DNA from 3 places in the Arthrobacter sp. NamB2 genome. Region 1 is predicted to be linked to each of the others. Evidence: riboswitches for the same ligand, from Rfam matches in the RefSeq annotation. Region 1 holds a riboswitch; each other region holds the start of a gene.
What was found. A riboswitch is a leader RNA that binds a small molecule or an ion and turns the genes downstream of it on or off. The one in region 1 is predicted to bind thiamine pyrophosphate.
Positions count from the first base shown of each region.

Region 2: linked by a shared signal. The riboswitch ahead of FDK12_RS09380 (bifunctional hydroxymethylpyrimidine kinase/phosphomethylpyrimidine kinase) and the one ahead of FDK12_RS04130 (MFS transporter) in region 1 are both predicted to bind thiamine pyrophosphate.
Region 3: linked by a shared signal. The riboswitch ahead of FDK12_RS15315 (ECF transporter S component) and the one ahead of FDK12_RS04130 (MFS transporter) in region 1 are both predicted to bind thiamine pyrophosphate.

Region 1 covers NZ_SZWI01000002.1:99,524-106,221, forward strand. Annotated here, with positions in the region: gene FDK12_RS04110 (ferredoxin reductase) at 1-167, shown strand, start outside; gene FDK12_RS04115 (fatty acid desaturase family protein) at 189-1,334, shown strand; gene FDK12_RS04120 (SRPBCC domain-containing protein) at 1,517-2,014, opposite strand; gene FDK12_RS04125 (ArsR/SmtB family transcription factor) at 2,027-2,374, opposite strand; TPP riboswitch at 2,445-2,552, shown strand; gene FDK12_RS04130 (MFS transporter) at 2,562-3,845, shown strand; gene pta (phosphate acetyltransferase) at 3,991-6,072, shown strand; gene FDK12_RS04140 (acetate/propionate family kinase) at 6,106-6,698, shown strand, end outside.
Region 2 covers NZ_SZWI01000004.1:135,493-142,190, forward strand. Annotated here, with positions in the region: gene obgE (GTPase ObgE) at 1-248, opposite strand, end outside; gene rpmA (50S ribosomal protein L27) at 376-636, opposite strand; gene rplU (50S ribosomal protein L21) at 692-1,000, opposite strand; gene FDK12_RS09380 (bifunctional hydroxymethylpyrimidine kinase/phosphomethylpyrimidine kinase) at 1,226-2,809, opposite strand; TPP riboswitch at 2,801-2,913, opposite strand; gene FDK12_RS09385 (Rne/Rng family ribonuclease) at 3,069-6,497, opposite strand.
Region 3 covers NZ_SZWI01000010.1:40,547-47,244, reverse strand. Annotated here, with positions in the region: partial or broken gene FDK12_RS14720 (amino acid permease) at 1-1,028, shown strand, start outside; gene FDK12_RS14715 (hypothetical protein) at 1,134-1,358, shown strand; gene FDK12_RS14710 (SRPBCC family protein) at 1,783-2,247, shown strand; gene FDK12_RS14705 (hypothetical protein) at 2,703-2,894, opposite strand; gene FDK12_RS14700 (DUF4235 domain-containing protein) at 3,159-3,419, opposite strand; TPP riboswitch at 3,520-3,643, shown strand; gene FDK12_RS15315 (ECF transporter S component) at 3,705-4,313, shown strand; gene FDK12_RS14695 (ABC transporter ATP-binding protein) at 4,310-5,800, shown strand; gene FDK12_RS14690 (energy-coupling factor transporter transmembrane component T family protein) at 5,797-6,594, shown strand; gene FDK12_RS14685 (amino acid ABC transporter ATP-binding protein) at 6,646-6,698, opposite strand, start outside.

The sequences.
Region 1 (6,698 bases):
TCCTGATGCCGAGCGGCTGCCGCATGGGCATCTGCCACAGCTGCCTGATCCCGCTGCGGTCCGGTCAGGTCCGTGACCTCCGGACCGGTGAACTGCACAACGAGCCCGGCCAGCTCATTCAGACCTGCGTCTCGGCAGCCGCCGGGCCGGTCAACCTCGACCTTTAGTCCCCCACCAGAGGAGTCCCCATGACCACCACGCTGACCCGCCCCGGCGCCCTTGCGGCATCCGGGCACCCACTGGTCCGTCCCGATGCAGCGAAGCACCTGACGGACGAGCAGGTCGAGGAACTCGGCCGCGAGCTCGACGCCGTGCGTGACGAGATCCTCGCCAAGCGCGGAGCGACCGACGCCGCCTACATCCGCCGCGTCATCAAAGTGCAGCGCAGCCTCGAGTTCGCGGGCCGCGGCACGCTCCTGTTCAGCAAGTACAAGCCCGCCTTCTTCGCCGGTACCGCGATGCTGAGCATCGCCAAGATCCTCGAGAACATGGAGATCGGCCACAACGTGCTGCACGGCCAGTGGGACTGGATGCGCGATCCGGACATCCACTCCACCACCTGGGAGTGGGACTTCGTGACGCCCGCGCGTTCATGGCAGCACACCCACAACGACCTGCACCACCGCTGGACCAACGTCATCGGCAAGGACAAGGACATCGGGTACAACCTGCTCCGCATGGACCCCGACCAGCCGTGGCGCCCTTTCAACATCGGCAACCCGCTGTACAACGCGATCCTGGCGCCGGTCTTCGAGTGGGGCATCGCCCTGTACGACCTCGAGATCCCGGAGTACAAGGAGGGGATCAAGTCCAAGGAGGACATGAACCGCGACCTCAAGGCGCTGGGCAAGAAAGCCTTCAAGCAGTTCGCGAAGGACTACGCGGCCACTCCCGCCGTCGCGATGCTGACCGGTTCCGGCAAGCAGGCCCTCTACGGCACCCTCGCCGCCAACGCCATCCGCAACTTCTGGGCGCACGCCGTGATCTTCTGCGGCCACTTCCCGGACGGTACGGACACGTTCACGGAGGAGGAGGTCGACGGCGAGACCCGCGGCGACTGGTACGTGCGGCAGATGATCGGTTCCGCCAACATCTCCGGTTCCAAGTTCATGCACCTCATGACCGGCAACCTGTCCCACCAGATCGAGCACCACTGCTTCCCCGACCTGCCCTCCAACCGGTATGCTGAGGTCGCAGTGAAGGTCCGGGACATCTGCTCGCGGTACAATCTGCCGTACACCACGGGTCCACTGCCCAAGCAGGTCGGCTCCACCTGGGCGAAGATCTTCAAGCTCGCCCTGCCGAACCGTCGGCCGAAGACCGCCACGGCCTAGGATCCAGGCTCTCCTGCGGCGTGGCCCGCGCGGCCACATCGATCCACTCCACGCGCCGCCGCCCGGTTCTCCGGACGGCGGCGCGAGTGCGTCGGGCCCTCCCGGGCGGCGCGTGGAGCCGCGTCAGCCAGGCGGTTGCGGCAGAGACGGCGTCGAGCCCTCCTCCGGCGGGGGCAGGCGGGTCAGACGGGAGCGTCCTCGGCGAGCAGAACGTCCACCTGCCCGAGGGCGAGCGTGAGCCCCTCCTGCATGCCCATCTCGACCATCTGGTTGAGCTGCTCGAGGGATTCGAACGTGGTCGTCATGGTCATGCGCGTCCGTCCACCGAGGTCCTCCAGCTCCACCGTCGCGTGGGTCTCGCCCATCTCCGCCACGGGGTCGCCGTTCTCGTCGGCGAACCCGTCGTCGAACGTCAGGCGATGGGGCGCCTCGATGCCGGTGATGCGCCACCAGCCCCGGGCCTTCTCCCCGTCGGGCCCGGTCATGAAATAGGCCGCGCGGCCACCGGGTTCGAACTCGTAGGCGTCGAACGTCGCGGGCCATGTCGGCGGGCCCCACCACCGTTCGAGTTGGCGCGGGTCCTCCCAGATCCGCCACACGCGCTCCACCCCGGCGTCGAATTCGGCGACGAGCCTGAAGCTGAGCGCTTCGGTGTCCTTCTGGGTGCTGATGACTGCCATGATGCTGCCTTCCTAGTCCTCATCCCCGGCATCCTCGGCGAGGATGTCCGCGATCTGATCGACCCGCTGCCGCCAGATCCTCTCGTAGTCGTCCAGCAGGCGGCGCGCGCGCTGCACGCCGTCGACCTGTCCGCTCACGATCTGCTCCCGTCCGCGCTTCTCCTTCGTGACGAGTGAGGCCCGCTCGAGCACGGCCACGTGTTTCTGCACCGCGGCGAAACTCATGTCGTACTGCCCGGCCAGCCCGGATACCGAATACTCGGCGACCAGGACGCGCGCCACGATGTCCCGCCGTGTCGCGTCGGCGAGCGCGTGGAAAAGGCGGTCCACCTCGTCCTCGCTCGCCCGTCCTACAACCATGTGGTTGTACGTTACGCGGGGGAATGGACCGGGTCAAGGGGTGCGCCTGCAGACGTGGCAGGATGGAGCCACCTATTCCCGCGGGAGCCCCGGCAAGGGCTGAGAGGAAGCTGCTGCAGCTTCGACCGCCGAACCTGCTCCGGATCATGCCGGCGAAGGAAGCGAGAATGCAATGCCCCATTCCTCCATGTCATCCACCAGCGGCGTACAGGCCGCCGACCACCGGCGGGCACGTCATGCGGTCCGCGGTGGGATCCTCGGGAACTTCGTGGACCAGTTCGACATCTTCCTGCCCGTCATCGCCCTCGCGCCGGCTGCGAGTACCCTGCTGGGCGCGGAGAACGTCATCGCGACCGCCGGGCTCGTGTTCACGGCAACGCTCATCGGACGCCCCCTCGGAGCGGCGATCTTCGGGCCCGTCGCCGATCGCGTTGGAAGGACGGCCACCACCAGGGTCGCCCTTGCAGGCATCGCCGCAACGACCCTGCTGATCGCCGCCGTACCCGGTCACGAGGTGCTGGGCTGGGGCACCGTGGCGCTGATCCTCACCCTGCGGTTCCTCGGCGGGGTGTTCCTGGGAGGCGAGTACACCTCGGCCGTTCCGCTGGCCATGGAGTGGTCCGCGCCGCGGCGACGGGGACTGGCGAGCGGCCTGATCATGGCGATGTCGCCGGTTGCCAACGCAACCATCGCAGCCCTCGTCCTGGTCCTGCTGGCCGTCCTGGATCCGGCGTCCTACGCGGCCTGGGGCTGGCGCGTGCCGTTCGTCGTCGGAGGAATCCTGGCTCTTGTCATGCTCGGGTATTACCGGCGCCAGGTGGCGGACGTTCCCGCCTCCCACCGGGCCCCCGCACCGGCCTCGCCCCTGCGGGATGTCCTCGTGGGACCCGACCGCCGCGTGTTCGTGCAGACCTTCATCCTGATGACCGGTCTCTGGCTCCTGACCTATATGGCGATTCCCACCCTCACGGCCGAACTCACGCGGGCCGAGGTCTTCGACGGCCGCGGCGTCACCCTCGCCCTGCTCTGCGCCACAGCTGTCTCGGCCGTCGCCATGGCACTGTGCGGACACCTGTCCACCCTCGTGGGACGGCGCCGCTTCTTCATCGGCTTCGGACTGCTGGCCGCCGTCCTGGCTCCGCTGGCCTTCCTAACGATCTTCGCCGTCGACTCCCCCGTTGCCGTCATCGCTCTCTGCGCCGCCCTGCAGGTGGTGACGGTCTCGGTCTACGGGCCGGTCGGCGCCTACCTGTCGGAACGGTTCTCCGGGGGTGTCCGGTCCAGCGGCTACGGGCTCGGCTACAGCCTGTCGATCGTCGTCCCGGCGCTCTACCCCTACTACCTGCCGCCCCTGCAGGAGGCTTTCGGCACCTACGGGCCGGTCGCCGTCCTGCTCGTCATCGCCGGGCTGCTCGTCGCACTGGGCGGGTACCGGGGGCCGGACACGGACACCCGGGCGCCGCTCCGCTGATGACAGGGCGGAGTCCGGCGGGGAAGAAACGCCCGCAAGGGGCGGAACGAGCGACCACCAGCACCGTGCCGGCACCCCGAGGGGCGTTCCCGACGACGTGATACCCGTTATGGCGGGCACCAGAGGACCCTGCAAGACTGGCCCCATGACCCGCGGAATATATGTGAGCGCCATGACCAACGGCTCCGGCAAGTCCCTGATCTCCCTGGGCCTCGCCGACATGCTGCACCGGCACGCCGACCGCGTGGGGTTCTTCCGGCCCATCGTCGAAGGCAGCGACCCTGCCGCGGATCCGATGGTACGCCTCATGCAGCGTGCGTTCGACCTCCCGGCGAACCGTGCCCGCGGCGGCCTCACCCGCGCCGAGGCCCGCGCCCTCCTCGTGACGGGCGACCGCGCCGAAATCGACGCCCGCTGCGTCGCCATCTACAGCGAGATCGCGGCGGAGTGCGACGTCGTCATCGTCGAGGGAACGGACCTCTCCGGCAACGACGCCGCTGTGGAGTTCGACCTCAACGCCCGTCTCGCCAACAACCTCGGTGCCATGGTCCTCGCCGTCGTCGGGGCCAAGGACATGTCGGTCGAGGAGGCGGCGGACACGGTCGACGTCGCCCGCCGCGAACTCGACGCCGCGAAGGTGTCCCTCCTGGCGATGATGGTCAACCGGGCGGCGGACGACGCCGTGACCGCGATCAGCGAACACGTCCGCCCGGGCCGCTCCGGCCGCCCCGTCTACGTCATCCCGGAACTGACCGAGATCTCGCAGCCCACCGTCTCCGAGGTGTCGACGGAACTGGGAGCACGGCAGATCGCCGGCAACTCCAACCTGGAGCGGGACGTCACCAGCGTGCGCGTCGCCGCCATGAACGTCGGCAACTTCCTGCACCTGCTGACGGACGGCGCCCTCGTGATCGTGCCGGGTGATCGCGCGGACGTCCTCGTGGCGACCCTGGCGTCCTCGTTCTCCCCCGAGTTCCCGGTCCCCTCCGGCATGATCCTCACCGGAGGGCTCGCGCCGGACCCGAACATCCTCGCCCTCCTCGCGCAGGCACCGTTCCCGGTCTTCTCGCTCGACGACGACACCTACACCGCGGCGCGCCGCGTGAGCGAGGTGCGCGGCGAGATCGCCAGCGGGCTCCGCCGGAAGGCTGCAGCGGCGCTCGGAGCCTGGTCCCGGCAGGTCGACGAGAACGAACTGCTGGAGCGCCTCGAGCTGCCCCGCCCGGTCACCATCACCCCGCTGCGCTTCCTCCACGAGCTGATTCAGCGGGCACGGTCGGAACGCCGGCACATCGTGCTTCCCGAGGGTGAGGACGTGCGCGTCCTGAAGGCCGCCGAGATCCTCCGCCGCCGTGACGTCTGCGACCTCACCGTCCTCGGCCCGGAGGCGCGTGTTCGCGAGCGCGCAGCGGGCCAGGGCATCGATCTCACCGGGCTCACCCTGATCGACCCGGCGGCCTCGGAACTGCGCGAGGAGTTCGCCGCCGAATATGCGCGGCTCCGGGCGCACAAGAACGTCTCCCTGGACCAGGCCCGCGAACGAATGCTCGAAGGAGCATATTTCGGCACGATGATGGTGCAGCTCGGCAGGGTCGACGGCATGGTCTCGGGCGCCGCCCACACGACCGCGAACACCATCCGGCCCGCGCTCGAGTTCGTGAAGACGAAGGACGGCGTGAAGATCGTCTCGTCGGTGTTCCTCATGCTCCTGCAGGACCGCGTGCTCGTGTACGGCGACTGCGCGGTGAACCCGGAACCCAACGAGGAGCAGCTCGCGGACATCGCGATCGCCTCGGCGGAGACGGCGGCCCAGTTCGGGGTCGAGCCCCGCATCGCCATGCTGTCCTACTCGACCGGAGAGTCGGGACACGGCGGGGCTGTCGACGAGGTGCGACGCGCCACGGAGATCGTGCGCCGGCAACGCCCGGACCTCGCGGTCGAGGGACCCATCCAGTACGACGCCGCCGTCGACGCCTCGGTCGCGGCATCCAAGCTCCCCGGGTCGTCCGTGGCCGGCCAGGCGACGGTGTTCATCTTCCCGGACCTGAACACGGGCAACAACACCTACAAGGCAGTGCAGCAGTCGGCCGGCGCGGTCGCCGTCGGCCCGGTGCTCCAGGGGCTCCGCAAGCCGGTCAACGATCTCTCCCGCGGCTGCACGGTGGAGGACATCGTGAACACGGTTGCCATCACCGCCGTGCAGGCCCAGCAGCCCGCCGCCTCCTAGCCGTTTCCGCCGCCCCCTACAGGACAGGACCCCATGCTCATCCTCGTCATCAACTCCGGCTCATCCTCGCTGAAGTACCAGGTCCGCGAGGGCGACGACGTCCTGGCGGAGGGCCTGGTGGAGCGCATCGGCGAGGCCGAGGTGCCGGACCACGCGGCCGCATTGGACCGGGTGGACCAGGAGGTTTCCCGGGCGCTCGACGGCCGGGAGATCGACGCCGTCGGCCATCGCGTGGTGCACGGCGGTGAGCGCTTCAGCGAACCGGTGCTGATCGACAACGAGATCACCCGCGCCATCGAACGGCTCAACCCGCTGGCCCCGCTGCACAATCCCGCTGCCGTCACCGGCATCCGGGCCATCACCGACAAGTGGCCGGGCATGCCACAGGTGGCGGTGTTCGACACCGCGTTCCACCGCACGCTGCCCGAGCGCGCGTGGCGGTACGCGGTGCCCGACGAGCTCTACCGGAAGTTCGGTATCCGCCGCTACGGCTTCCACGGCACCTCCCACGCCTACGTCGCCAAGGGCGCGGCGGAGCTGATGGGTACGGACACGTTCACGGGCGTGATCGCCCACCTCGGCAACGGCGCCTCCGTCACGGCCGTTCGCGACGGCCGGAGCATCGA
Region 2 (6,698 bases), on a different contig from region 1:
CTCTTGCCGCCGCGCCAGTCACCCATGCCGTTGCCGCCGTTCGTGGCGTGCCGGTGGGGGGCGTGGTGGTAATCGAGGAGTGTCGTCGTCTGGTGGTCGACGCGGAGGATGACGTCGCCGCCATCGCCGCCGTTGCCGCCGTCGGGCCCGCCGAGGGGCTTGAACTTCTCGCGGTGGACGGAGACGCAGCCGTGGCCACCGGTGCCTCCGGATACGTGCAGGACTACGCGGTCAACGAAGCTCGCCACGTCGGTCTCCTTCTACAAATGCTTCACTGTGCCGACCCTGGTCGGCTTAAAAGAAGGTGGGGCGAGCCGAAGAGGCTCACCCCACCCGAATGCTCGGTGCACGGTCAGTGCATGCTCAGCAGGCAGATTACTCTGCTGCCGCACCTACGATGTTGACGACCTTGCGTCCGCGGCGGGTACCGAATTCGACGGCACCTGCTTCGAGTGCGAACAGGGTGTCGTCGCCACCGCGGCCGACATTGGCGCCCGGGTGGAAGTGGGTGCCACGCTGGCGGACGATGATCTCGCCGGCCTTGACGACCTGGCCGCCGAAGCGCTTGACGCCGAGGTACTGTGCGTTCGAGTCGCGGCCGTTGCGAGTGGAGCTTGCGCCCTTCTTATGTGCCATGAGTTATGCCTGCCTTCGCTGAAGTGTCTGCTTGACCGATCGGAGCCCGGAGGGACTACGCGATACCTGTGATTTTGACGCGGGTCAGTTCCGAACGGTGACCCTGGCGCTTCTTGTAGCCGGTCTTGTTCTTGAACTTCTGAATGACAATCTTCGGTCCACGAAGATTCTCGACGATCTCGGCAGTGACGGTGACCTTCGCAAGGTCCTCCGCTGCGGAGGTGATCTTGGCGCCGTCTACCAGAAGGAGGGCGGGCAGCTTGAACGTGCTTCCTGCCTGACCGGTGACGCGGTCAAGGGTAACGAGGTCTCCTACAGAAACCTTTTCTTGGCGGCCGCCTGCGCGGACAATCGCGTACACCACTTGGGAACTCACTTCTCTCGACAATCTTGACTTCTGATGAAAAAACCTGGGTGCGCCCTGGCAGCAATCCTGGAGGTCGCCCTTCGTGCCGGATCCGCGCTGCGCGTCCACGACCGCCGCTGCCCTGGGGCTGCCGGTGTCGGTGGACATCATGCGCAATGTGGAATCCCTGCACAGTTGCCGCCGGACATGCCGGTTAACAGGCGAGTGCACCGAGGGTCCAGATTACGTCAGAACAGCGTCTTCCCGCAAATCAGCGGGCTCCCGGGTCGCGGCGGGCAGCCGCTGGACCCGGGGCGCGTCGAAGAAGTCCCGCTCGTAGGCTGCGGACCGGAGGAACGCCGCGAGCATGGCCTCCCGTTCGGCTGCCGAGCCGCGACGGTGCGCTTCGTCCGATATCTGCTTCGCACGCTCGGTGGCTGCCGCGAAGTCGGCGTCCGCATAGGTCGCGATCCAGTCCGCATACGGGTGCCGGGTATCGCTGCCCTCGAGCGGCGACCGCACCTGCTCCTGGATCCAGTCGCCGACGGCCGCATAGAGCCAGAAGCACGGCAGGACGGCCGCGACGAGCTCAGCGTAGGAACCACGGACGGCGGTGGCCGTCAGGTGATCGCAGTAGGCCCGCGTGGCGGGTCCGGCTTCGCCCTCGCCGAAGCGCAAGCCCGCCGCATCCAGCCAGGTCCTGTGCAGCTCTGCCTCGGTCCGGAGGCACGACGTCGCGGCCGACAACCAGAAGAGCTGCTCGTCGTCCGTCGGAGCCATGGCTGCAGTCCTGGCGAGCACACCGCAGTACTCGCGCAGGTACAGCGCGTCCTGCTGCAGGTAGTGGGCGAAGTCGGCGGTGGAGAGGCTGCCATCGGTCAGGGCGCGAACGAAGGGGAGGTCGAGGATGTGCCGACGGGTGGCTGTGCTCCGCCTCCATGCCAGGTCGGTGAATCGTTCGTGCGACCCCGTGCCGGCGGCGTGGAATGCGGAGTGGAAGTGGTGCACGGGTCCGCTGCCTGCACCCACCTCCAGGTGATCCGCCGCGCGCAGCGCTCCTTCCAGCCAGAACTTCGCCTCACGCACCGCGGCGGGCCAGTCCGACGTCACCGCGTATCGTGTGGCGATGGCTGAGGAGAGTGAGCAGCCTGTCCCGTGGGTGTTCGCCGTCGTTATCCGCACGCCGTCGAAGGCGACCGCGTCCGCAGGCCGCCCGGGCGGAAGGATGAGCGCGTCGGGGCACCGCTCCCCCGGCAGGTGCCCACCCTTCACCAGGACACGCGTATCCAGCAGTGCGGCAAGGACACTCCCCTGCTCCAGGGCATCGGACCACGACGTCGCCGGTTCGGCGCCGACCAGCACCGCCAGTTCGGGGACGTTGGGGGTGACCAGGGACGCCCGCCGGGCCAGGTCCACGACGGCGCGCACGGCGTCGTCGTCGAGCAGGCGGGCTCCGCTGGTCGCGACCATGACCGGATCCAGCACCACGACCGGCACGCGGACGTCGTCGAGCCACTCGGCGACCGCCCGGGCGACGTCCGCACTGCCGAGCATTCCGATCTTCACGGCATCGATGGCCACATCCTCGGCGACGGCGTCGAGCTGTTGACGGAGGAAGGCTACGGGCGGCGTGTGGACGGCCGACACGCCCTGCGTGTTCTGCGCCGTCAGGGCCGTCAGCACGGCCATCGCGTAGCCGCCGTTCGCGCTGATGCTCTTGATGTCGGCCTGGACGCCGGCCCCGCCGCTCGGATCAGAGCCGGCGATGCTGAGCACGTTCGGAATCCGCGAGCTGTTCTTCGTCCCCGGTGCACGGACAGTATCCATGGGTGACATCCCTCCGCTAGGCCACGGGCGCGTGCGCCCACTAGATCAGGTTCGACGGGTTTGATCTCAGCCCCGCATCCGGCAGGGCACCCCGTGTCACAGACAAGCCTATCCCAGCCGGACGGCCGCGCTCGGGAGCAGGGCAGGAGCAGGACGGGAGCAGGGTGGGAAGCTGCGGGGACACCGGAGGCCGGAGCCCTGACGGACTCCGGCCTCCGGGGTGGACGGGCATCGGACGATCGTCCGTGCCCGTCAGCGCCTACAGCTCCGAGGCGGGCACACCGACGCCGAAGATCAGCGGCTCGGCAGCGGCGGTTTCGGGCTTCCGCACGACGGGCTGACCCTTGGCGACGTGACGCGTCCCGGAAGGCTCGCCGGCGGCTCCCGCTCCCAGCGTCTCGATCGTCGTGTCCGCTGCGCCCTGCGCACTGCGTGCTACGCGGCGCGGACGGGAACGGCGGGCGGCTACGTCGGTGCGTGGAGGAACGACGGCGGATTCCTCCTCCGCACTGTCTCCGCCGGCGGTGGCCGGCGCTTCGGGCACTTCGTCCTCGCGTCCGGCATCATCCGCTGCGGGCCTCCTGTTGAAGGCCTCACTGAGGCTGTCGAGCGTCAGCCGCGTCGCCGGCTCGGCCTGACTGTCCTGCATCTCCGGCCGACGGCTGTCCGCGCGCGGCAGCGTCACGGTCTCACCGTTGATGGTCAGGACGGCTTCGGTCACCTGGACATCGGGCTCCGCGGTCGCCTGCTCGGCCGACTCCTCGTGGGCATGGTGGGTGGCGGCCGCGATGCTGGCGAGTGCGGCACGGGCCGCCTCCGCCTTGGCGGCCCGGTCCGGGCTCTCCGCCACCGGTGCCGGTGGCAGTGCGATGCCTTCATCCTGCTGCTGACCACCACGGCCCCGATTGCGCTTGCGCTCGCTCCGGGACGGCTTGTCCTGGCGCACCTGCTGCTGTGCCTCGGGGACGGTCGCGGAACGGCGGTGCTCGACGGGCTCCATGTGGGTGACGACGCCGCGTCCTGCGCAGTGCTCGCAATCCTCGCCGAAGACTTCGAGCAGGCCGGTACCCATGCGCTTCCTCGTCATCTGGACCAGGCCCAGCGAGGTCACCTCGGCGACCTGGTGCTTGGTCCGGTCCCGGCCGAGGCACTCGACGAGGCGGCGGAGCACGAGGTCCCGGTTGGCCTCGAGCACCATGTCGATGAAGTCGATGACGATGATCCCGCCGATGTCGCGGAGCCGCAGCTGGCGGACGACCTCTTCGGCCGCCTCGAGGTTGTTCTTCGTGACCGTCTCTTCGAGGTTGCCGCCACTACCCGTGAACTTGCCGGTGTTGACGTCGACGACGGTCATCGCCTCGGTGCGGTCGATCACGAGGGACCCACCCGACGGCAGGAAGACCTTGCGGTCCAGGGCCTTCGCAATCTGCTCGTCGATGCGCGATGCAGCGAAGATGTCCTCATCGCTCGTCCACTTCTCGAGCCTGCCGACGAGGTCCGGTGCCACGTACATGACGTAGGCCTCGATGGTGTCCCAGGCATCCTCTCCCGAGACGACGAGCTTCGAGAAGTCCTCGTTGAAGACGTCGCGCACCACCTTGATGGTGAGGTCGGGCTCGCCGTAGAGCAACTCGGGCGCAAGGGTCTTCGTGGAGCCGGCCTTGCGCTCGATCTCCTCCCACTGCGCCCGGAGGCGGTTGATGTCGTGCGTGAGCTCCTCCTCGCTGGCGCCCTCGGCCGCAGTACGGACGATCACACCGGCGTTCTCCGGCAGGCGGTCCTTGAGGATGCGCTTGAGGCGGTTCCGCTCGACGTCCGGCAGCTTGCGGGAAATGCCCGTCATGGATCCGCCGGGCACGTAGACCAGGTAGCGTCCGGGCAACGAGATCTGGCTCGTCAGCCGCGCCCCCTTGTGGCCCACCGGATCCTTCGTCACCTGCACGAGGACGGGATCGCCCGACTTCAGCGCGAGTTCGATACGCCGCGGCTGGCCGTCGAGGCCCGCGGCGTCCCAGTTGACCTCGCCTGCGTAGAGCACCGCATTCCGGCCTCGTCCGATGTCGACGAAGGCGGCCTCCATGCTGGGCAGCACGTTCTGCACCTTGCCGAGGTAGACGTTCCCGATCAGCGAATCCTGCTGCGTCTTGGAGACGAAGTGCTCCGCCAGGATCCCGTCCTCCAGCACGCCGATCTGGATCCTGTCATCGCGCTGTCGCACGATCATCTGGCGGTCCACCGACTCACGCCGGGCGAGGAACTCGGCCTCGGTGATGACCTGCCGGCGCCGACCCGTGTCGCGGGACTCGCGGCGGCGCTGCTTCTTGGCCTCGAGGCGCGTGGAGCCACGGACGCTCGTTACGCGGTCGGACACCGGCTCACTCGCCTGGCGGGGAGCGCGCACCCGTGTGACGGTGTTGGGGGGATCGTCGTCCTCGCCACCGGCCAACTCGAGATCCTGGTCTCCCCGGCGGCGTCGGCGGCGCCGTCGTGACGTGACACCAGCGCCCTCCTCGGGACCGTTCGGGCGGGGCTGCTCGTCCGTCCCCTCCGCCTCGACATCGTCCGTCACGTTCTGGCCGGCGTCGGTCCGGTTGCGACCACGGGTGCGGCGGCTGCGGCGGGAACGGCGGCCGGATTCCTCCGAAGCCTCCTCGTCGGAATCGTCCTCGACAGGCGGCGCGACCTTCACCGAGGGCACCGTGACGGCGCTCAGGTCGGGCGCGTGGAACAGCAGCGAAAGGGGTGATTCGGGTACGGCGAACGGATCGAAACGATTGTCGTCGACCGACGGCTCGCCGGTTGCGTCCTCCGGAGTCTCCTCCTCGGCGAGGGAGGCCGGCGCTTCAGGGCTGGTGTCCGGGCTCGCTGCCTCCGCGACTGCCGGTGCTGCTTCTGCGGAATCCTCTGCCTGCGCGGGCTCCGACGCCCTGCGGGAGCGACCCCTGGACGCGGTCCGGCGCGTGCGCGCGGGCTTCTGCTCGGCAGCCGGGTCGTTGGTATCGACCGCACCGGCGGTGTCGGCGGCGGGCTCTGCCGTGGCGTCCGCGGGGACGGATTCCGAGGAGGCGGGCGCAACGGCGTCGGACGCGACAGCACTGGGCGGGGCGACGCTGGCCGGGCCTGCCTCTGCCGTCGCAGCACGACGGCGCGTGCGGGGCGCACGGACAGGTGCGGATGATGCCGCGGCAACGGCAGTGGGCTCGACCGAGCCGGACTCGACGGCGGCGGACTCGACGGCGGCGGACTCGACCGAGCCGGACTCGACGGGGGCGGACTCGACGGCGGCGGGCTCGACGGTACTGGTGTGGACGGTGCCGGCCGGGCCTGCTTCGGCCGTCGCTGCGCGACGTCGTGCGCGCGGCGCCTTTGCCGGTGCGGCTGCCGGAGCAGGGCTCGCCGTCGCTGCCGCTGCCTGAGGATCATCCGGAATGGCTGCGGTCTCGGCATGCCCGCCATCCTCCGCGAAAACCGGCTTGCGGGCCCGCGTTGCCCGCTTGCGGACCGGCACCACGTCCAGGTCCGGTTCTGCCGTCGTTACCGGCGGGGTAGGAGGCGCTCCAGCCGGTGCGCTTGCGGTGCGGCGCTTCCCCGGTGCCTTCGCGGGAGCGGCCTGGCCCTGGCTGTCCTGGGCGATAGACGGTGCTTCCGTTACGTTCTGTTCGTTCCCCTGCTGTTCTGACTGATCCATGGGTACTCGCTCCAAGCCCCTGCGGCGCCGGCCACATTCCAGCGCCCTTCAGGGCGGTATGTCGGCCGGCCGCGGGCCCTTCGCCCGGCGGCTGACCGGAAGTCGTTGTCATATCGTCCGAGGTCACACCGTCTTGGGGGTGCGGAATCACTCGGAGACCAGTGGCGCTTTTCCAACTCAGCCGCCGTTGTCGACGGTGGG
Region 3 (6,698 bases), on a different contig from region 1:
TGCTGCTCCTGAACCTGCCGACGGTGAAGGCCTTCGGCGAGGCAGAGTTCTGGTTCGCCATCATCAAGGTGGTGGCGATCCTCGCGCTGATCGTCACCGGGATCGTCATGATCGCCACGCATTTCACCTCGCCCGGTGGGCAGGTCGCCGCACTCGCGAACATCTGGAACGACGGCGGAATGTTCCCGCACGGGCTGTTCGGTTTCATTCTCGGATTCCAGATCGCGATCTTCGCCTTCGCCGGTATCGAACTGGTCGGCACGGCTGCGGCCGAGACCAAGGATCCCGAGAAGACACTGCCCCGCGCCGTGAACTCGATTCCCGTGCGCGTACTGCTGTTCTACGTAGGTGCTCTCATCGTCATCATGGCGGTCAACCCGTGGCGCACCATCGACGCCTCCACCAGCCCTTTCATCGGCATGTTCACCCTCGCGGGGCTCGGAATCGCCGCCGTCGTCGTCAACCTCGTCGTCCTGACCTCCGCGGCTTCAAGCGCGAACTCGGGCATCTACTCCACGTCGCGCATGGTGTACGGGCTCGCACACGACGGCAACGCCCCTCGGTCCTTCGGGAGGCTGAGCTCGCGGAAGGTTCCGCAGAATGCGCTGCTGTTCTCCTGCATCTTCCTGCTGGCCGGGCTCATCCTGCTGTACTCGGGCGACTCCGTGATCGGTGCGTTCACGATCGTCACCTCCGTCGCCTCGGTCCTGACGATGTTCGTCTGGTCGATGATCCTCATCAGCTACCTGGCTTTCCTACGCCGCCACCCTGAGCGTCACGAGCAGTCCGCGTTCAAGATGCCGGGCTCTGCCTTCATGCCCTACGTGGTGCTGGCGTTCTTCCTGTTCATGCTCGTGGCCCTCGCGCAGGCCGACGACACCCGGCTGGCCCTCGTCGTGGCTCCGCTGTGGTTCCTCCTTCTCGGTGGCGCATGGTTCGTGAATAGGAAGACTCCGCTGCAGCAGGCGCGCATCGAGAGGCACAGGGCAGCGGTAGAGGCAGAGAAGCCTGCAGTGGTCGCCGGCTAGCGGCGTGCTGCATCCCCACGAAGGACTGCTCCCGCAGGAAGCGGTCCTTCCGTTCTCCGGCTCCGGTCGAACGGCTCGAGTGAGTTGGTTGGTTGCTTCCGCCCGATGAGCGAAGCGTTCAGGGCGCCGATTGCCGTTGCGCTGTCGGCCATCAAGTGCCCCGAGGGCGCAGCAGCGCTCATCCCGGGCCAGTCGGTCACGTGCACCGCGACCTACACGACGACCGCAGCCGACCTTGCTGCCGGTGCGGTCATCTTCGGTGGTCTCTCGGCCCTGCTCCTCGGAGCCGGCGCACTGGACGTGGCCAGGACACGCCGCAAGGACCAGTAGGTCCGATACACCCCTGGTATGGTCCTCCCTGGTGAGGGAGGGACACACCAGGACATGAAAAAACAGCAGCGCCCGGCGTCGGGGGGTACCCCGATACCGGGCGCTGCTGCACGTCAGTGAACATCCAGACTTCATAGCGCCGATGTCCGCCTGCTGAATCCGCAGGTTCCTTCGGCATGTCCGTTGGGCCAAGCCGAGTCGTGATGCAGCGTTCCGTTCGGCAGCCAGCGCTCGGTCACGCAGAACACCGCGCCATCTATAGCGGCCTCAAGGGGTCCTGTGGTGATGAATGGCAAGGCGCGTGCAGGACACACGTAACACCGGCGAGGGCATAGAGTCGATGGCAGGCTCGATCCCCGATGAATCTTCGCCGGGCGACGCGAAGTAAAACCCGTCTCCCACAATCCGAAGGAGCACGCGCTCGATGAACGACACACGTATCTCTGCAAGCCGCACGATCGATGCACCGGCCGACGCCATCTTCACCTTCCTTTCGAATCCGGCGCACCACGCTGCCTTGGACGGCTCCGGAATGGTGCAGTCGGACAGCAAGTCCGACCGCATCACCGCCGTGGGCCAGATGTTCACCATGAACCAGAACTGGGACAAGATGGGCGGTGACTATCAGACGGACAACCATGTGGTGGGCTATGACGAGAACAAGCTACTCGCATGGAAAACTGCGCCGGCGGGGGAGGAGCCTCCGGGGTGGGAGTGGGTGTGGCGGTTCGAGACAGCCGGTCCCGGTTCCACCGAGGTGTCCGTCACCTACGACTGGTCCGGCGTTACTGACAGGGAAACCCTGAAGAAGCTGAGTTTCCCTGAGGTGTCGCAGGACGCGCTGGACTCGACGCTGGCCAATCTTGCAGCGCAGGTGTCCGAAGCTTAGGTCCGTTTCCTAAGAGCAGGACGACGACGGCCGGTTCCCTCCTGCCCAGGGGCCGGCCGCCGTCGTCCTTGCACGTGGCCGCGACCGGAATCCAGAGGCCCGGCAGCCACCTACTCGGAGCCCTTCTTCTATCCGTAGACTCGGCTCAGCGCGGCATGGAGCTAGGGGCACACAAACAATCACGATCCCGAAAACATCTAATGGCAGGGCCCGCCCCGGCATGATCGCCCTTGGCATGGCCCCCCTGACCTGGGCGCAGGGCACGACAGTCCGTGCGGGCATGTGGCCGATGTTCTCGAGCGCGCTGCTGACCTGGTCGCAGGAGCTCCCTACGCCATCCTGATGGATCTTCGGGCCCATGGAACGGATGCTTTCGGCCGGCTCTGAACAGGCCAGTCATCCCGCGCGATACTTCCTCTCGTCATTCCTGCTTCCGCGTTGCGGCAGTCCACGGGCTACGGGCGGGCGGGCTGCTTCCGGCCCAGGAGCGAGGCGTTCAGGCTCCCGATGGCCGCTGCCGTCACGACGCTGTACAGGACCGCGGACTGCAGCGCCCGGCCGGTCTCGGTGTGTGCTGCGACGAGGATCGGGGTCACGACAAGGATGGTGGCAAGGAACCAGAGGGCCCTGCTGTGGACGAACCGCATGTCTCCTCCTTCTTCCGACCCTTCAACGCTAGGCCGATGGCGCGGCCGGCGCGTCATCCCTGAGTAGGAACGGCAGGCGAACGGTGTCATCCCTGCGAGCGCACTGCCCGTACGGGAGCAGGACGACCCACTACCCCTCACCGGTCCACTGCGCGCTCGAGGGGGTTGTCGGCGACCCGAAGGGCTGCCATGGCAGTCCGAGAAGGAGGCATGAAAAGGGAGGAGAGGCACGACGGCTCGTGCCCCTCCTCCCGATGATGCGTATCAGGTAAGGTCGCGGGTCTTCGCGAATCGCTCGATCGCCCTCTGCGTGGAGCGGTTGGTCAGCACCTGGATGGTGGTGCTGACGGCTCCGGAGATGATGGCGAAGACCAGGGCGGAGCGCAGGGTGTTTTCCAGCCCGTCCTTGCTCTTGGGGGGCGCCTCGCCCGTGATCTTCTCCCAGAGGAAGTCCACGAGCTTCGTCCCCACGTATCCGGCACCGACGCTCATGCCTACACCGAGCAATTTGAACACTACTTGCATGGTTTCTCCTTTTGATCCGATAGTCCTGCGCCTAGCCTAACCGCGGCTCAGGAGCCATGCAGGGAGTAGGCAGCAGGTGTAGGATCGGTAGCGCTCAACCAACAAACGACAGGGGAGCGCCGATCCGCAGCTGGCTGCGGAACGGGCGCTGAGAGTGCGGACCGCCGCAGACCCTCGAACCTGATCCGGCTAGTACCGGCGAAGGGAGTCGAGTTCTCAGAGTGCTGTGCGCTGCCTCCGCTGCAGCCCCGCGCTATCCCCTCCTGTACCTCAGGAGGAATCATCATGGCTTCACCAACAGCCCTCAAGGGCACCACCCCGCGCTCAAGCCAGTGGCGCGTCGTCGACATCGTGGTGGCCTCGGTCATCGCGGTCGCCGTCGGCGTCCTCTTCTTCGCCTGGTCCGCGGGCTACTCCGGCATCAGCCTGCTCACCGCAGGGTTCCCGCCCCTGGCGGGCCTGTACTCCGGCGGATGGCTCATCGCCGGTGTGCTGGGCGGACTCATCATCCGCAAGCCCGGAGCCGCGCTCTACTGCGAAGTGCTGGCAGCGGCGGTATCGGCCCTCATCGGCACGCAGTTCGGCATCCTCGTCCTGGTGTCCGGCCTCATCCAGGGACTCGGGGCAGAACTGGTCTTCCTGCTGTTCCTGTACCGGAAGTGGAACCTGCCCGTGGCGTTGCTCGCCGGCCTCGTCGCAGGCCTCGCCCTCGCGATCAGCGAGAACATCATGTACAACGCGCTCTGGACGATCGAGTTCAAGCTCATATACACGCTTTTCGCCGCGATCTCGGGAGTCGTCATCGCAGGGCTGCTGTCCTGGCTGGCGATGCGCGGACTCGCGAAGACCGGGGTGCTGTCCTCGTTCGCGGCCGGCCGCACGGCGGACGTGTGACACCAGCGCACGCTCCGGCCCCGGGAGCAGTGCACGTCCGTGCCCGGGGCTGGGGCTGGCGCCATGCCGGCCGCAGAGCTTTCGCGGCTCGCCACCTCGACCTCGACATCCAGGCGGGGGAGCGGGTGCTGCTTCTCGGCGCGTCCGGTGCCGGCAAGTCCACCGTGCTGCACGGGCTGGCAGGGGTGCTGGGATCCAGCGACGAAGGCGAGCAGGAGGGCGAGCTGCTGCTCGACGACGCCGCGCCCGCCGCCGCACGGGGACGTGCAGGGCTGGTGCTGCAGGACCCTGAGACGCAGGTGGTCCTGGCACGGGTGGGTGACGAGGTCGCTTTCGCCGCCGAGAATCTCGCCGTGCCCCGCGACGAGATCTGGCAGCGCGTGGGACGCGCGCTCGACGACGTCGGGCTGGACCTTCCACTCGATCACCCGACCACTGCGCTGTCCGGCGGGCAGAAGCAGCGCCTGGCGCTCGCTGCCGTCCTCGCGATGGAACCGGGGCTGCTCCTGCTCGATGAACCCACCGCGAACCTCGACCCCGACGGCGTGCTGGAGGTGCGCGACGCCGTCGTCCGTGTCCTCGAACGCACCGGGGCGACGCTCGTCGTCGTGGAGCACCGGGTCGCGGTGTGGGCAGACGTCGTCGACCGCGTGATCGTGCTCGACGCCGGGGGAGGGGTCCTCGCGGACGGCGCGCCCGCAGCGGTGCTGGGTCAGGAACGCACGCGCGACCGCCTGGCCGCGGCGGGCGTGTGGGTCCCGGGTTGGCAGCCTCCCGTCGGCGGCCCCCTGCCGGGCACAGGCGGGGAGGTACTGCTGTCGAGCCGCGACCTGACCGTCGCTCGGACGAAGCGGGGGCCAGCCGCCGTCGAGGGCCTCCGGCTCGAGGTGCGGACTGCGGAAGCCCTGAGCATCACCGGGCCGAACGGTGCCGGGAAGTCCACGGCGGCCCTCACCCTCGGCGGTCTGCTCCGCCCGCGTTCGGGAAGGCTCGACGCGTCGGAAACCCTCGCCGGCACGGCCGGCACCGACCCCTTCCGGTGGCGCTCGTCGCAGCTCGTGCAGCGCATCGGGACCGTCTTCCAGGAGCCGGAGCACCAGTTCCTCACCGCGACGGTGTCCGAGGAACTCGAGTTCGGCCCGCGGAGGGTCGGCGGGAACGACGACCCACGACGCACCGCCGACATCGCCGAGCGTCTTCGCCTCACCCACCTGCTGGAGGCCAATCCCTTCACGCTGTCCGGTGGGGAGAAGCGCCGGCTGTCCGTGGCGACGATGCTCGCCACGGCACCGCGGATCCTGATCCTCGACGAACCGACCTTCGGGCAGGACGCCGGAACCTGGGCAGAGCTCGTCACCCTGCTGCGGGAACTGATCCACGACGGCGTCGCCGTCCTCTCGGTGACCCACGACACCGAGTACATCGCGGAGCTCGGCGGCGCGACCCTGCGCATCGCGGATGGCGCGGGACGGCTGGTGGCGCAGTGAGCAACGACTACCTGACACCCGTTCTGACCGGGAGGACGCTGGTGCGGGCCAACCCCGTCTCCAAGCTGTTCGCCGCCGTCGCCATCACCCTTGCCCTCCTCGTGAGCATCGACTGGGTGAGCGCGGCGGTGGTCCTGGCCTGCGAACTCGCGCTCATGCCGATGCTGGGCATCAGTGTGTGGGGCCTGGCACGGAGGATCTGGCCCCTGCTGGTCGCCGCGGTGATCGGCGCCTACGGCACGGCACTGCTCGCCGAGAAGACCGGAAATGTCCTGCTCGACGTCGGCCCGTTCCTCTTCACCGAGGGGTCCGTCACCGCCGGAATCGCCGTCGGGCTGAGGGCATTGGCACTCGCGCTGCCGGGGATCTTCATCCTCCTCACCACGGACCCCACCGACCTCGCCGACGCACTGGCCCAGAAGCTCCACCTGCCCCACCGCTTCGTCCTGGGCGGCCTGGCATCGCTACGGCTCGCGGGCCTGCTCGTGGAGCAGTGGGAGACGCTGGGGCTGGCCCGCCACGCCCGCGGCATCGGGTCGGACGGCTCGATCGTCGCCCGGACGCGCAACCTGCTGGGACAGTCCTTCGGGCTGATCGTGCAGGCGATCCGTAGGGCCACCCGCCTCGCGACGGCGATGGAGGCACGCGGGTTTGGTGGCGGGACGCGCACCTGGGCACGCGAGAGTACCTACGCCCGGCTTGACGCGGTCGTCGCCGTCGTCGGGCTTTTGATCGCTGCGGGCGCGGTGACGGCGGCCGTCCTGGCCGGGACGTGGAACTTCATCCTGTCCTGACCGGGTCGACCGCCGTCCTTCGATGGGGTGCGCGATGATCCGCCGTGGTGCCTAGAGGACGTCCGAGAGGAACGACTTCAGGCGGGGTGTCTGCGGATTGTCGA